2 regions of the Lelliottia sp. CFBP8978 genome follow, and region 1 is predicted to be linked to the other one. Evidence: predicted binding sites of a transcription regulator. Region 1 holds the regulator's gene; the other holds the start of a gene.

Evidence for each region. Region 1 encodes Fur, which represses iron uptake genes when iron is present. Its sites were predicted from a motif close to ATAATAATGAGAACNACTATCAA; they were not measured.
Region 2: the regulator Fur is predicted to act here: its motif matches at 2,657-2,679, upstream of fhuE (ferric-rhodotorulic acid/ferric-coprogen receptor FhuE).

Annotation. Positions count from the first base shown of each region.
Region 1 covers NZ_CM188253.1:1,314,994-1,322,156, forward strand. The annotation lists gene nagE (N-acetylglucosamine-specific PTS transporter subunit IIBC) at 1-1,033, shown strand, start outside; gene glnS (glutamine--tRNA ligase) at 1,212-2,879, shown strand; gene chiP (chitoporin ChiP) at 3,321-4,718, shown strand; gene chiQ (ChiQ/YbfN family lipoprotein) at 4,772-5,101, shown strand; gene fur (ferric iron uptake transcriptional regulator) at 5,223-5,669, opposite strand; gene fldA (flavodoxin FldA) at 5,963-6,493, opposite strand; gene ybfE (LexA regulated protein) at 6,651-6,938, opposite strand; gene ybfF (esterase) at 7,068-7,163, opposite strand, start outside.
Region 2 covers NZ_CM188253.1:1,170,358-1,177,520, forward strand. The annotation lists gene SOM82_RS05425 (autotransporter outer membrane beta-barrel domain-containing protein) at 1-1,472, shown strand, start outside; gene SOM82_RS05430 (hypothetical protein) at 1,985-2,383, opposite strand; gene fhuE (ferric-rhodotorulic acid/ferric-coprogen receptor FhuE) at 2,726-4,888, shown strand; gene SOM82_RS05440 (EAL domain-containing protein) at 4,885-5,772, opposite strand; gene SOM82_RS05445 (methyl-accepting chemotaxis protein) at 5,850-7,163, opposite strand, start outside.

The DNA of each region.
Region 1 (7,163 bases):
CGCCGCATCGATGCACTGGATTGCAGGCTTCGGCTTCAGTGCGGGTCTGGTGGATATGGTGCTTTCTTCCCGTAACCCGCTGGCCACTCACTGGTGGATGCTGATCCCTCAGGGTCTGGTGTTCTTCGTTATCTACTATGTGGTGTTCCGTTTCACTATCACCAAATTCAACCTGATGACTCCGGGTCGCGAACTGGCTGTTGCCGGCAGCGAAGCAGATGGTCAGGACATGAACGTGAGCGGCGACAAAGAGCAGGACGTAGCCGGTCTGGCGCGTCAGTACATTGCCGCTGTGGGTGGCTCTGCTAACCTCACCGGTATCGACGCGTGTATCACTCGTCTGCGTCTGAACGTGAAAGATTCTTCCCTGGTAAACGAAGCACTGGCAAAACGCCTGGGCGCATCTGGTGTGATTCGTCTGAACAAAACCAGCGTGCAGATTATCGTGGGCTTCGTGGCGGAAAAAATCGCTAACGCCATGAAAACCACCGGCCCGGTGGCCGCAGCAGAAGCCGCTCCGGTAGCCGCTGCGCCGGTAACCGCAAAACCGCAGGCCGTTCCAAACGCGACCACCATCGCCGCGCTGGTCTCTCCAGTCACCGGTGAAGTGGTTGCGCTGGAGCAGGTCCCTGACGAAGCGTTCGCCAGCAAAGCGGTCGGTGACGGCGTAGCAGTGAAACCAACGGAAAAAACCGTCGTTTCCCCTGCGGCCGGGACTATCGTGAAGATCTTCAACACCAACCACGCGTTCTGCCTGGAAACTGAAAAAGGCGCGGAGATCGTGGTCCACATGGGCATTGATACTGTTGCTCTGGGTGGCAAAGGCTTCACGCGTCTGGTTGAAGAAGGTGCCGAAGTGGTCGCAGGTCAGCCGATTCTGGAAATGGATCTGGATTTCCTCAACGCTAACGCACGCTCCATGATAAGCCCGGTTGTCTGCAGCAATATCGACGATTTCAGCGGCCTGGTCATTCAGGCACAGGGTCAGGTTGTTGCAGGTCAGACCCCGCTGTATGAGATTAAAGGCAAGTAATCGCTCCTGAGTAGAGTCAATGCCTTAAGCGGCGGGGGATAACCTCCGCCGTTTTTTTTGCGTCAGCTGGCCCCCTATTTCTGGCAAAGTTATTTTTTGCGTAACTAAAGGTTGTCACTACGCCTGGCTTATAAGATCATATGCCGTTATACGTTGTTTACGCTTTGAGGAACCCACGATGAGTGAGGCTGAAGCCCGCCCGAGTAACTTTATTCGCCAGATCATTGATGAAGATTTGGCCAGTGGTAAGCACACCACAGTTCATACCCGTTTCCCGCCGGAGCCAAATGGCTACCTGCATATCGGTCACGCGAAATCTATCTGCCTGAACTTCGGCATCGCGCAAGATTACCAGGGCCAGTGCAACCTGCGTTTCGATGACACCAACCCGGTGAAAGAAGACATCGAATACGTTGAGTCGATTAAGAACGACGTGCAATGGTTAGGCTTCAGCTGGTCTGGCGATATTTGCTACTCATCGGATTATTTCGACAAGCTGCATGAGTACGCAATTGAGCTGATTAACAAAGGCCTGGCCTACGTTGATGAGCTGTCTGCCGACGAGATCCGCGAATATCGTGGCTCACTGACTGCGCCGGGTAAAAACAGCCCGTTCCGCGATCGCTCGGTTGCTGAAAACCTTGAGCTGTTCGAAAAAATGCGTGCGGGTGGTTTCGAAGAAGGCAAAGCCTGTCTGCGTGCCAAAATCGACATGGCGTCGCCATTCATCGTGATGCGCGATCCGGTGCTGTACCGCATCAAATTTGCGGAACACCACCAGACGGGCAACAAGTGGTGCATCTACCCGATGTACGACTTCACCCACTGCATCAGCGATGCGCTGGAAGGCATAACGCACTCCCTGTGTACGCTGGAATTCCAGGACAACCGTCGTCTGTACGACTGGGTGCTGGATAACATCACCATTCCTGTGCATCCGCGTCAGTACGAGTTCTCTCGTCTGAATCTGGAGTACACCGTGATGTCCAAGCGTAAGCTGAACCTGCTGGTCACTGACAAGCACGTTGAGGGCTGGGATGACCCACGCATGCCGACCATCTCCGGTCTGCGTCGTCGTGGTTACACCGCCGCGTCTATCCGCGAGTTCATCAAACGTATCGGCGTGACCAAACAGGACAACACCATCGAGATGGCCTCGCTGGAATCGTGCATTCGCGAAGATCTGAACGAAAATGCCCCGCGCGCAATGGCGGTTATCGATCCGGTAAAACTGGTTATCGAAAACTACCCGCAGGGTGAAAGCGAGCAGGTCACTATGCCTAACCATCCGAACAAACCGGAAATGGGCAGCCGTGAAGTACCGTTTAGCGCGGAGATCTGGATCGACCGTGCTGACTTCCGCGAAGAGGCGAACAAGCAGTACAAGCGTCTGGTTCTGGGCAAAGAAGTGCGTCTGCGCAACGCGTATGTGATTAAAGCCGAACGTGTCGAAAAAGACGCCGAAGGCAATATCACCACCATTTTCTGCAGCTACGATGCCGACACGCTGAGTAAAGACCCAGCCGATGGCCGCAAAGTGAAGGGCGTCATTCACTGGGTGAGCGCAGCACACGCGCTGCCGGTTGAAATCCGTCTCTACGATCGTCTGTTCAGCGTACCGAATCCTGGCGCTGCTGATGATTTCCTGGCGACCATCAATCAGGAATCGCTGGTGATCAAACAGGGCTACGCCGAACCGTCCCTGAAAAACGCTGAAACCGGTAAAGCGTACCAGTTTGAGCGTGAAGGCTATTTCTGCCTCGACAGCCGTTATGCAACCGCTACCAAACTGGTATTTAACCGTACCGTTGGGCTGCGTGACACATGGGCTAAAACGGGCGAGTAAGCCAGGTCAATGAGAGACAAACGCCGCTGCCAGCGGCGTTTTTTTTGCTTATCGATCATGTTGTTACTTTGTTGGGCTGTTTCTTCGTAAAAATAGCGGGTCAATCAGCTGCTACTTATTTTTTAAAATAAAGTTAAGATCGAAAATAAATAAGCGAAATGAAAGCGTGTAAGCGTTATCAATTTATATTAATTAATGAATTTAAACGGTTTTTCTCTCCTTAGTTCCGCTATCTGCAATATGTTACAAATCACTACCAATTATGTGCACTTCGTCATAATCCTGCATTTTGCCTGCTAAAAATCATTGATAATTCGCGTCGCGAAAAATAGTCTAAAGACGGTAGTTAATTCGAGGGTATTTCTGACTACCCCTGACCATTTAGGTCTTTTTAGCTTTTCGCCGTTTAAGGCGTTTTAATTCGTCAAAGAGGAACAATCTATGCGTACGTTCAGTGGCAAACGTAGTGCGCTGGCGCTGGCTGTTGCCGGTGTGACAGCCATGTCAGGCTTTATGGCTGCTCCGCAGGCTCAGGCGGCAGGATTTATTGATGATTCTACACTCACGGGCGGTATCTATTACTGGCAGCGTGAACGTGACCGTAAAGACGTCACTGAAGACAAATACAAAACCAACCTTTCTCACTCCACCTGGAACGCCAATCTGGATTTCCAGTCCGGCTATGCCGCCGATATGTTCGGTATTGATATTGCGGCCTTTACCGCCATTGAAATGGCCGAAAATGGCGATAGCGCGCACCCGAACGAAATTGCGTTCTCGTCCAGCAATAAAGCGTATAAAGAAGACTGGTCCGGCGATAAGAGCGGCATTAGCCTGTATAAAGCGGCGGCTAAATTTAAATACGGTCCGGTATGGGCGCGCGGCGGTTATATTCAGCCAACCGGTCAGACGTTATTAGCGCCGCACTGGAGTTTCATGCCGGGTACATACCAGGGGGCAGAAGCCGGAGCTAATTTCGACTACGGCGATGCAGGCGCGCTGAGCTTCTCCTATATGTGGACCAACGAATATAAAGCGCCGTGGCACATCGAGATGGACAAGTTCTATCAGAACGATAAAAAGACCAAAGTCGAATATCTGCACTCGCTCGGCGCGAAGTATGACTTCAAAAATGATCTGGTGCTGGAAGCCGCGTTCGGTCAGGCAGAAGGCTATGTCGATCAGTATTTTGCCAAGGCGAGCTACAAATTTGATATTGTCGGCGGCCCGCTGACCACCAGCTATCAGTTCTACGGCACGCGCGACAAAGTCAGCGATGGCGGCGTGAACGATCTGTATGACGGCACCGCCTGGCTGCAGGCCCTGACCTTTGGCTATAAAGTTGGCCAGGTTGATTTACGTCTCGAAGGAACCTACGTCAAGGCGGAAGGGCAGCAGGGCTACTTCCTGCAGCGTATGACCCCAACCTACGCCTCTTCAAACGGTCGTCTGGATATCTGGTGGGATAACCGCTCTGACTTCAACGCCGACGGTGAAAAAGCGCTCTTCTTTGGCGCGATGTATGACCTGAAGAACTGGAATCTGCCGGGCTGGGCGGTTGGGGCATCTTATGCCTACGCCTGGGACGCAAAACCAGCGGATATGGCCACGCCGGATGCTTACTACGACCCGAACTATCGTCTGAAAGAGTCCTCTTACAGCCTCGACGCAGTTTATACCCTGCAGGATGGCCGCGCGAAGGGCACGATGTTCAAACTGCACTTCACCCAGTACGACAACCACTCCGATATTCCAAGCTACGCGGGCGGTTACGGCAACATCTTCCAGGATGAGCGTGACGTGAAATTTATGGTCATCGCACCGTTCACTATCTTCTGATAATCACGCCGGCGAGGTGTTCCCCCCACCTCGCCGGAATGGAGACGGCTATGCTGAAAAAAATTATCTGTGTGGCGGCGCTGGCGTCGGCACTGGCTGGCTGCGCACAGCCCCAGGCACCTAAAGAAGATTCGCGTCTTAAAGAGGCCTACAGCGCCTGTATCAATACCGCAGAAGGCTCGCCAGAGAAGATCGAAGCCTGCCAGAGCGTACTGAATGTGCTGAAAAAAGAGAAAGCGCATGAGCAGTTTGCGACGCAGGAAAACGTTCGCGTGCTGGATTACCAGGCGTGTATTCAGGCGCGTAAAACGGGTAACGATCAGGAAGTGGCAAAGCGTTGCGACCGCATCTGGCAGGAGATCCGCAGCAACAACAGTCGGTAACACGTCGCGCCAGATCATTCGCGCTCTAAAGTGCCCGGAAGCTTCAGCTTACCGGGCTTTTTGTCTTATAACAGGCAAAAAAAAGCCAACCGTCAGGTTGGCTCAGAGTATGAAAATGCGATTATTTCGGTTCGTGCGCGTGCTCTTCTTCGCGGCAATCGCCTTCAGCACAGTGGCCGTAGAGATACAGGCTGTGGTTGGTCAGGCGGATGCCATGGCGCGTGGCAATTTCACGCTGGCGTGCTTCGATAGAGTCGTCGCTAAATTCAATCACCTTGCCGCAATCGAGGCAGATAAGGTGATCGTGGTGATGCTGTTGCGTCAGTTCAAAAACGGATTTTCCGCCTTCAAAATTATGACGGGTGACAATCCCGGCGTCGTCGAACTGGTTCAGGACGCGATAAACGGTCGCCAGTCCAATCTCTTCGCCCATGTCGATCAGACGTTTGTATAAATCTTCCGCACTGACATGATGATTGTCCGGACCTTGCAGTACTTCCAGAATTTTTAAACGAGGAAGCGTAACTTTCAGGCCAGCCTTCTTCAATGCGGTATTGTTGTCAGTCATGCGGAATCTGTCCTGTTGCTAAACGATTCACTTCAAATAAGAAGTGACAGAAAATGCACTTGGGATAATGCGTCTCATTATAGAACTGCCACGCCTAAATGAAAACTGCAAGTCTCAAGCAAAGTATGCTTATAAAAACGTGGTATCGCCAACAAACTTGTCTGATGGCATCCACTTTAACCCGGGGACATTGTACAGGTATGGAGATAAAAGTTAAAAATTTGTAGCAATTATTTTAATCGGTTTTATCTATCAATGAGGCGCAACAAATTATGTCGCGCCTCAACATTCAGTCAGGCGTTCAGAATGTCATCGAGGTGCAGTTCTTCACGGATCTGCTTAACCCATTTGTCCACTCGCTCGGCGGTCAGCTCCGGCTGACGGTCTTCATCAATTGCCAGACCGACAAAGTGGTCGTCGTCCGCCAGACCTTTGGACGCTTCGAAATGGTAGCCCGCCGTTGGCCAGTGACCGACGATAACAGCGCCGTGAGGCTCAATAATGTCGCGGATGGTGCCAAGTGCATCGCAGAAGTATTCTGCGTAATCTTCCTGGTCGCCGCAGCCGAACAGGGCAACAAGCTTGCCATTGAAGTCGACTTCTTCCAGCGTTGGGAAGAAATCATCCCAGTCGCACTGCGCTTCGCCGTAGTACCAGGTCGGAATGCCAAGCAGCAGAATATCGTAACCTTCGAGATCCTCTTTGCTGCTCTTAGCAATGTCATGCACGTCGGCAACGTCTTTACCAAGCTGTTTTTGAATGTTTTTTGCGATGTTTTCGGTATTACCGGTATCGCTGCCGAAGAAAATGCCGATGATTGCCATGAGTAAAATAACCTCTTGAAACTTAATGGTATGGTGGCACGAATTGTCCACGGATAAGGGCAATCATAGCAGAACAGAGAAGTCAGCGGAAACTGCTATCGGCCCGGACTGCACTCTGTGCTACATGAAAGTGATGAAAGGATGATATTTCAGGCGATCATTGGCTGTTGCGCCATGCCTGGAGCTGCGCCATCAGCATCTCTTCGATAAGCTCGCTGCGGCTGATCTCACGGGCATCGGCCAGCTCACTTAAGGCATCTGCAGCTTCCGCGTTGAGTTTTAGCTCGACGCGTTTAAGCCCACGACTTTTGTCGCGTTTAAGCTGATTGCGTTTATTGATACGCAACTGTTCATCACGCGATAGCGGATTGGTTTTAGGTCGTCCCGGTCGACGTTCAGTCGCGAACAGATCTAATGTCGTGCGGTCCGTTTGTTCTTTGGCCATGATTCAGAGACTTCGGGGGAAAACAAGCAGCCCTGCTATTGCCCGGGCGATGAGCGCGACATCATACATCACGGATACCAGCACGCCAACGACTGGAGGCCAGCTGGCAACCAGTCGCTGACTTTTTAATCAAATCGCGTTATCAGCGAGATAGCGACGAATCGCGCGCAGCACCGCTTCTGGTTTTTCGGCATGTACCCAGTGTCCGGCTCCGGCAATCACATG
Region 2 (7,163 bases), 140 kb from region 1:
GCAATGCAGGTGTACTGGCACTCCAGGCCGACAGTACCAGCAGTTACGGGCAACTTCAGGTTGCCGGAAACGCTGCGCTCAATGGACGAACGCTGGTTATTACCCGGGGCAGCACCAGTTTTGCTGACGGGGATAAACTGACGGATGTCGTCACTGCGGGCAGCATCACGGGTACACCTTCAGCTGTTCTCGATGATTCACTGCGCTATCAGTTCGTTCAGGAGCAGACGGATTCCCGTTATTCGTTGAAAATTGTCGAGACGAAATTAACCACCGTCACCAATGCCGTTAAAGAGATATCCAAAAATAACTCGCTGGCGGGGGTCGGTAAGGCACTCGATTCCATCATTGATAAAAATACCGCAACCAATCCACCCGGCGGAAATACCACACCGACCCAGAGTACTGACTGTTCGGGCGCGCTGGCAGGTACCGTATGCGCAATTACGTCATCCTTTAATGCAGCCCAGGTGCACAAAAACGTTGTTCAGCTGGCGCCATTGATGGATGGAAGCATGACCTATATCGAGATGAACAACCTTCGTGCGTTTGGCGATATCGTGGGCAATCGTCAGGAGTCGATGCGCGGGCAGGGATTCACCGATGAGTTTAATCCTGAAAAATATCTTTGGATCCGTCCGGTCGGTCGTTGGGATAATCAGTCAAGCCGTGGGGATTACACCGGGTATAACGCCGATACGCGCGGGATAGCCATCGGTGCTGATGCCCTTGTCTATGACCAGGCTCGTCTTGGCCTGGCGCTGGGAATGAGCCGGACGGATGTCAACGATACCTCCTCTGATATCCGCCATGATGCGCAGCTCGAAAGCTGGAACGTGCTGGCCTATGGGGGTTATGACTTCACTCCGGATACCGGAATGACATGGCAGACTGGCTTTGGTCGCAACACCACCAAGGGTAACAGATACCTCAACATTGAGAATCCCGCCGACGGAAGCAGCGCCTACCGCGGTGTGGCCCGCTCTGACTATGATAGCCACACCCTGCAGGCAGGACTGGGTTTGCAGAGTCAATTCCATCCGTCGGACGACATAACCCTCACGCCGGAACTGCGCACGGACTACTACCGCGTCAAAGATAAGGGATATCAGGAAAGTGGCGCAGAGGATTTAGGTCTGAAAGTGGATGGCTCGACAACGGAAGCCTTTGTGGTGTCCAGCAAAGTGAAGGCAGGCGTGAAGCTCTCCGATATTGTCAGTGTGCACGGATACCTGGGGGCAGGCTATGACACGATGAACGATCGCTCAGAATCGAAAGTCGCTTTCATCGGCAGCGCGGACACGCCATTCACTTATCAGGGAATGAGCGAAAGCCCATGGATTGCGATGACTGGAGTCGGAGTCACGGCGAAATTCAGCGACGTACTGGATGGCACAGTACAATACGATGCCGGACAGCGAACCCGATTCACCAGCCAGAGCGTCAGCCTTAAAGTCCGTTACGCATTTTAAGGTTGTTTGCCTGAAATGAAACGGCCATGAATATCGTCATTCATACGTCGTAATCTAAGCACCGGAGCCTGAAAAGGCCCGGTGCTTTTGCGTGTGAACGTTTATTTTGACGCAGTCGTATTCTCATTATTTCCCGTTATTACAGATGCAGAAATTCCTGCGAGTGATTTTTATCCTTAGATGAATTCAATCAACAAACTGTATTCATAACATGAATGGTGGTTAATGGTAATTTACTTTAAATCATACTCAGAAAAATAATGTGAGCGTAATTTGTTTTTAAGTAATGAGTCTGGGCAATGTTACCTGTGTCGACGTTAAACAATGGAATGATGAGGGAGACAGAAATGAGTGGATTAATAAAATCATCAGTGGGATTTTACAAGGCCATATAATGCAAGGTCTGGTAAATCGTCGGCAATCTGAATGGAAGGTTTTTAATAATAATGGATATGCTAAGTTATGAAATGGTTTATATCGATTCTGTGTTTTTATCCAATCTTTTTTTTTCATCAACGGATGATATCGCCAGTACGTTTGAAAATGAGACATATAAAATAGAACTTAGCCAGGGTAATTGTGTCGGTAATGATTTTGCCTGCGATGGCATAACATATCATTCCTTGAATAAGAAAAACGGATCTGTACTGACTATCATGAACGGTAGCACGCTCAATGAAGGTGAGTTGCAAAATTTCAGGGGTATATTTTTCGCAATAAAGATTATTTTTATACATTAACACCGGACCCGGATTCATATTCAAATGAGTCTCAAGCATGGATACTAACAGTAACGAAAAATACAAAAGGGAAAGATAAAATATTGCTGCAACAAAAAATATATTAATTACAAGTTGTGAAGCGATTGCTGTCTGTTGGGTGATTTTGTCCTGTGCGGTGTTTTTCATCATGATGCAGTCTAAGAGAAGGGGATACTAAAAGGCTACCTATGCGCATCAGTTTCTGCTGGAGCAGAAAGTGTAGCCGCAATGGTTTTAACATCAGTTGTGCCCAATGAACCCGCCATCCGTGCGGGTTTTTTTGCCTGCAGAAATTCGCTGACGCCGCTTGAGTCCACGGGGCCGGGAGACAGCAACCAATCAGCACGGATTCGAGCAAATTTTTAAACTCATATACATTTACTTACATTTAACTGACAAATTGATCTATGCATGTTAGTTTAAATAATTATGATTTCGATTCTCATTTAAAGCGCTACAGACGCATAACAACACTTCCTGATGGGAAACACTATGTCTTTCAATGGCAGGGGAAAACGCGGGAAATGGCTCGCGTTAGCACTTAATACACCGTTCCGTTTTTCACTTCTGGCAATCAGTATCAGTACCGTGATCCACCCGGCGCTGGCGGCTGAAAGCAGTAGTGAACAGGATATGGTGGTTTACGGCGGAGACAGTCTCGCCGCCGATGAACAACAAGACTATGCGGTCAAAACCACGCGAGCAGGGACAAAAATGTTGCTGGCCCCGCGTGACGTCCCGCAATCCGTCAGCGTTGTCACGCAGCAGCGGATGAAAGATCAGGATCTGCAAAATATTGATGAGGTGCTGACAAACGCAACCGGCGTCTCATCGCAGCAAATTGACAGCGAGCGGTCGAACTATTTTTCCCGTGGCTTCGAGATAACCAATTTCTCGTACGACGATATTCCGACCTCCATGGGCGATGCCTGGAACTTTGGCGATGCGACGTCAGACACAGCTATCTACGATCGTATCGAAGTGGTTCGCGGTGCGGCGGGTTTGATGACCGGCGCAGGCGATCCGGGAGCATCGGTGAACATGGTGCGGAAACGGGCCGACAGCAAAGGATTTATCGGCAACGTCAGTGCGAGCTACGGCAGCTGGAATAAACAACGGTATGTTGCCGATCTGGCCGCCCCTCTTAATAGCGATGGCAGCCTGCGCGGGCGTGTCATTGCAGGGTATCAGGATCAGGGCAGCTGGCTCGATCGCTATGGTAAACGTAAAAAATTCCTCTATGGCGTGATGGATGCCGATCTTACGGCTAGCACCACTCTCTCTCTGGGCTGGGATTACCAGCAAACCAATACCGCAAATCCAACCTGGGGGGGCTTGCCTGCCCTGTACAGTAACGGGTCCCGCACGCATTACGATCGTCACGTCAACACGTCGGCAGACTGGACGGGCTATACCATCGAGTCGAGAAAAGTCTTCGCCAGTCTGACCCATAGCTGGGATAACGGCTGGTCGTTTCGCCTCAATGGCACTCACGGTGAGCAGACGTTTAACGACACTTTGCTTTATGTGATGGGCAATCCTGATGCCACTACCGGCGAAGGGGCAAGCGGGTGGGGAAGTCAGGATCGGGGTAAACGTACTCTGGATTCATTCGACTCCTACGCCAGCGGACCTTTTGCACTGCTCGGACGGCAGCATCAGCTTATGGCTGGGGCAAGCTACAGCCGTCAGCATAACGCCACGTTCAGTAAAGATGGTCCAATGGACAGCGTCGGTATATTCAACAATCACTGGGATGGCAGCGTGGCTGAACCGGTGTGGAGCGACTGGTATCAAAATGCGGATGATATTGTGCGCCAGAAATCGGCATACACCGCCGCGCGCCTCTCGCTTGCCGATCCGCTGTCTCTGATCCTGGGGGCGCGCTACACCCAGTACAGCACCAACGGCAGCAGCGGGGAGATGCGTAAATACAACACCACCCCTTACGGCGGTGTGGTGTATGACATTACGGAAAGCCTGTCTGGCTACGCCAGCCACACGTCGATTTTCGCGCCGCAAACCAAGCGCAGCAAAGACGGGGCCTGGCTCTCTCCTGTCACTGGCAAAAACTACGAAACGGGTCTGAAAGCCGACTGGATGGATGGCCGCCTGACGACAAATGTCGCCGTGTTCCGTATTGAACAGGAAAACGCAGCAGAAGCGATCGGCGGAGAATTTGTGAACGGCTCCAGCGAGCAGGCCTATCGCGCGACCAAAGGCGCGGTGAGTAAAGGCGCCGAGTTCGAGGTCAATGGGGCGGTCACCGATAATCTGCAGCTGACCTTTAGCGCCACACGCTATGTTGCCCGCGATACGGACGGACGCTTCAATAGCTACGCGCCGCAAACCCAGCTGAAACTCTTTAGCCGCTATCGTTTGCCGGTGATGCCGGAGCTGACAGTGGGGGGCGGCGTAAACTGGCAGAACCGGGTTTACAAGGATGTGACAGGGCCAGAAGGCGAAACCCAGCGACTTTATCAGGGCAGTTATCCGCTGGTTGATCTCTTTGCGCAGTATCAGCTGACCAAACAGCTGGCGGTTCAGGCTAACATTAGCAATCTGTTCGATCGCGAATACTATTCGTATCTGGACGATTCTGCGGTGTATGGCGAGCCGCGCAATGTCTCGGTTAGCATGCGCTACACCTTCTAAATCAGATTGCCTCGCAGACCATGCGGGGCAATGCTCTGCGCCATCACCACGCTTATCAACTCGTCTACCGGCAGGGGTTTGCAAAAATAAAAGCCCTGCATAAAGTCGATCTGTTTTGCCCGCAGATAGTCACACTGCGCCAGGGTTTCCACCCCTTCGGCGATGATTTTCATGCGCATGTTTTTTGCCAGAGCAATCACGCTGTCAACCAGTCGCGTATCGGCGCTGACGCCAATCTGGCTAACGAACATTTTATCGATCTTAATAAACTCCGGATTCAGCGCAGAAATGTAGGACAGATTGGAATAACCCGTGCCAAAGTCATCCAGCGCCACGGAAATGCTGGCGCGCCTGAGCGCCGCAAACCAGTCGCTTATCTGTGGCGTGAAATGCAGCGGGTGTCGTTCGGTGATCTCCACCACCACCTGGCTTTGGTTGGCATTGAATTTTTGTAACAGCTCGCAGGTGTCGATTTCAAAATGAGGATCGAGACAGTTTTGCGCACTGATATTAATACAAATATAGGTCCCAACCGGGAAACGGTGAATCTGATGTTCCAGATCGGTAATGACCTGGCGGATAAGCGAACGCGTCAGCGGAATAATCAGATCGTGTTTTTCTGCCAGCGGAATGAACACGTCAGGTGAAACGTAGCCATACGCCGGATGCCGCCATCTGGCGAGGACCTCGACACCGGCAATTTTCCCCGTTTCACCATCAATAAAAGGCTGGTAAAAGGGGCGAATCTGCCGCTTTTCTATGGCCGCTTGCAGGGTTTTTACTGGCGTATTTGAATATGTTTTTTTAAGCCGTGAAAGAGAACGGGTTAAAAACGAACCCATGCCAGCGACCGAAGCATGATTTTTGTTAAGGATGTTTGCCATAAATACTTTTATCGTTCTCGCCAGGTCATCCTGAAACGAATCACCCGGCGAGGATGGGCTAAATCAGAGGGCCAGGGTTAAAATTTAACCCAGTCATCCTGATCGTGAGCGGGATCTTTTTTGGCGGAAGTCAGCGTCACTACGCTGGCTTTCATCGCCGGGCGGCTTTCAGGGCGCTGTCGCGGCGTCGTCGGGACACGGAAGATTGAGACGACTTTTTCCAGCTGTATCGCCTGATTTTCCAGCGAACTGGCTGCGGCAGAAGACTCTTCCACCAGTGCGGCATTCTGCTGTGTGGTGGTGTCCATTTCGGTCATCGCCTGAGCAATTTGCGCGATCCCACGGCTTTGTTCGTCCGTCGCAGCGGCGATTTCGCTCATGATGTCGCGAACCTGGGTAACCGAGGCCTCAATTTTAGACATCGCTTCGCCAGCCCCTTCCACCAGGTTAAATCCGCTATCAACGTATATCGCTGATTCATTGATCAGGTTTTCAATCTCTTTAGCCGACTGCGCACTACGCTGGGCGAGCGTGCGAACTTCCGCCGCGACTACGGCAAAACCTTTACCCTGTTCGCCTGCACGAGCGGCCTCTACCGCTGCATTGAGCGCCAGAATATTGGTCTGGAAAGCAATGCTGTTAATCACGGTCGTGATCTCAGAGATGCGGTGCGAACTGCTGCGCACATTTTTCATCGTTTCGATCACTTTCTTTGAGATCAGGCTCCCTTCAGTCGCGTTTTGCGAAGCCTCTTGCGCCAGATCACGCGCCTGGTTTGCATTTTCTGCATTCAGCGCCACGGTTGATGTCAGCTCTTCCATGCTGGCGGCGGTTTCGACCACCGCGGCAGACTGTTGCTCGGTGCGCGAGGATAAATCCAGATTGCCCGCGGCAATTTCCGTGGAGGAGCGGGCGACACTTTCCACGCCATCACGCACGTCATTGATGATGTTTTTCAGGTTTTCATTCATGGTTGAAACCGCCTGCATCAATAAACCGGGCTCATCGGTACGGGTGCTGTGCAATGTGCTGGTCAGATCGCCTTTGGCAATGCGTTCAGCGACACGCAAAGTTTCATTTAGCGGGCGGGTGATCGACACGGTGATCCCCATCGCCAGTAAAATCCCCAGGGCGATCCCCATCGCTGCCACAATGCTCATCTGCAGTCGAACATCATCAACGGTCTCAACAACTTTTTGCTGCTGACGGGCAAACATGATCTGGATGGTCTGGGTCAATGTCACCGCCTGACGGGTCAAGGTGTCTGACAGTGTGGTTTGCGCCGTCCAGACGGCACGGTAATTATCCAGCTCCGCAGCAATCGCCTGCATATCCCTGAGGCCTATATTCAGCCAGTTTTTGTGTTCTTCAGGGACTACCTGTAACAGCTG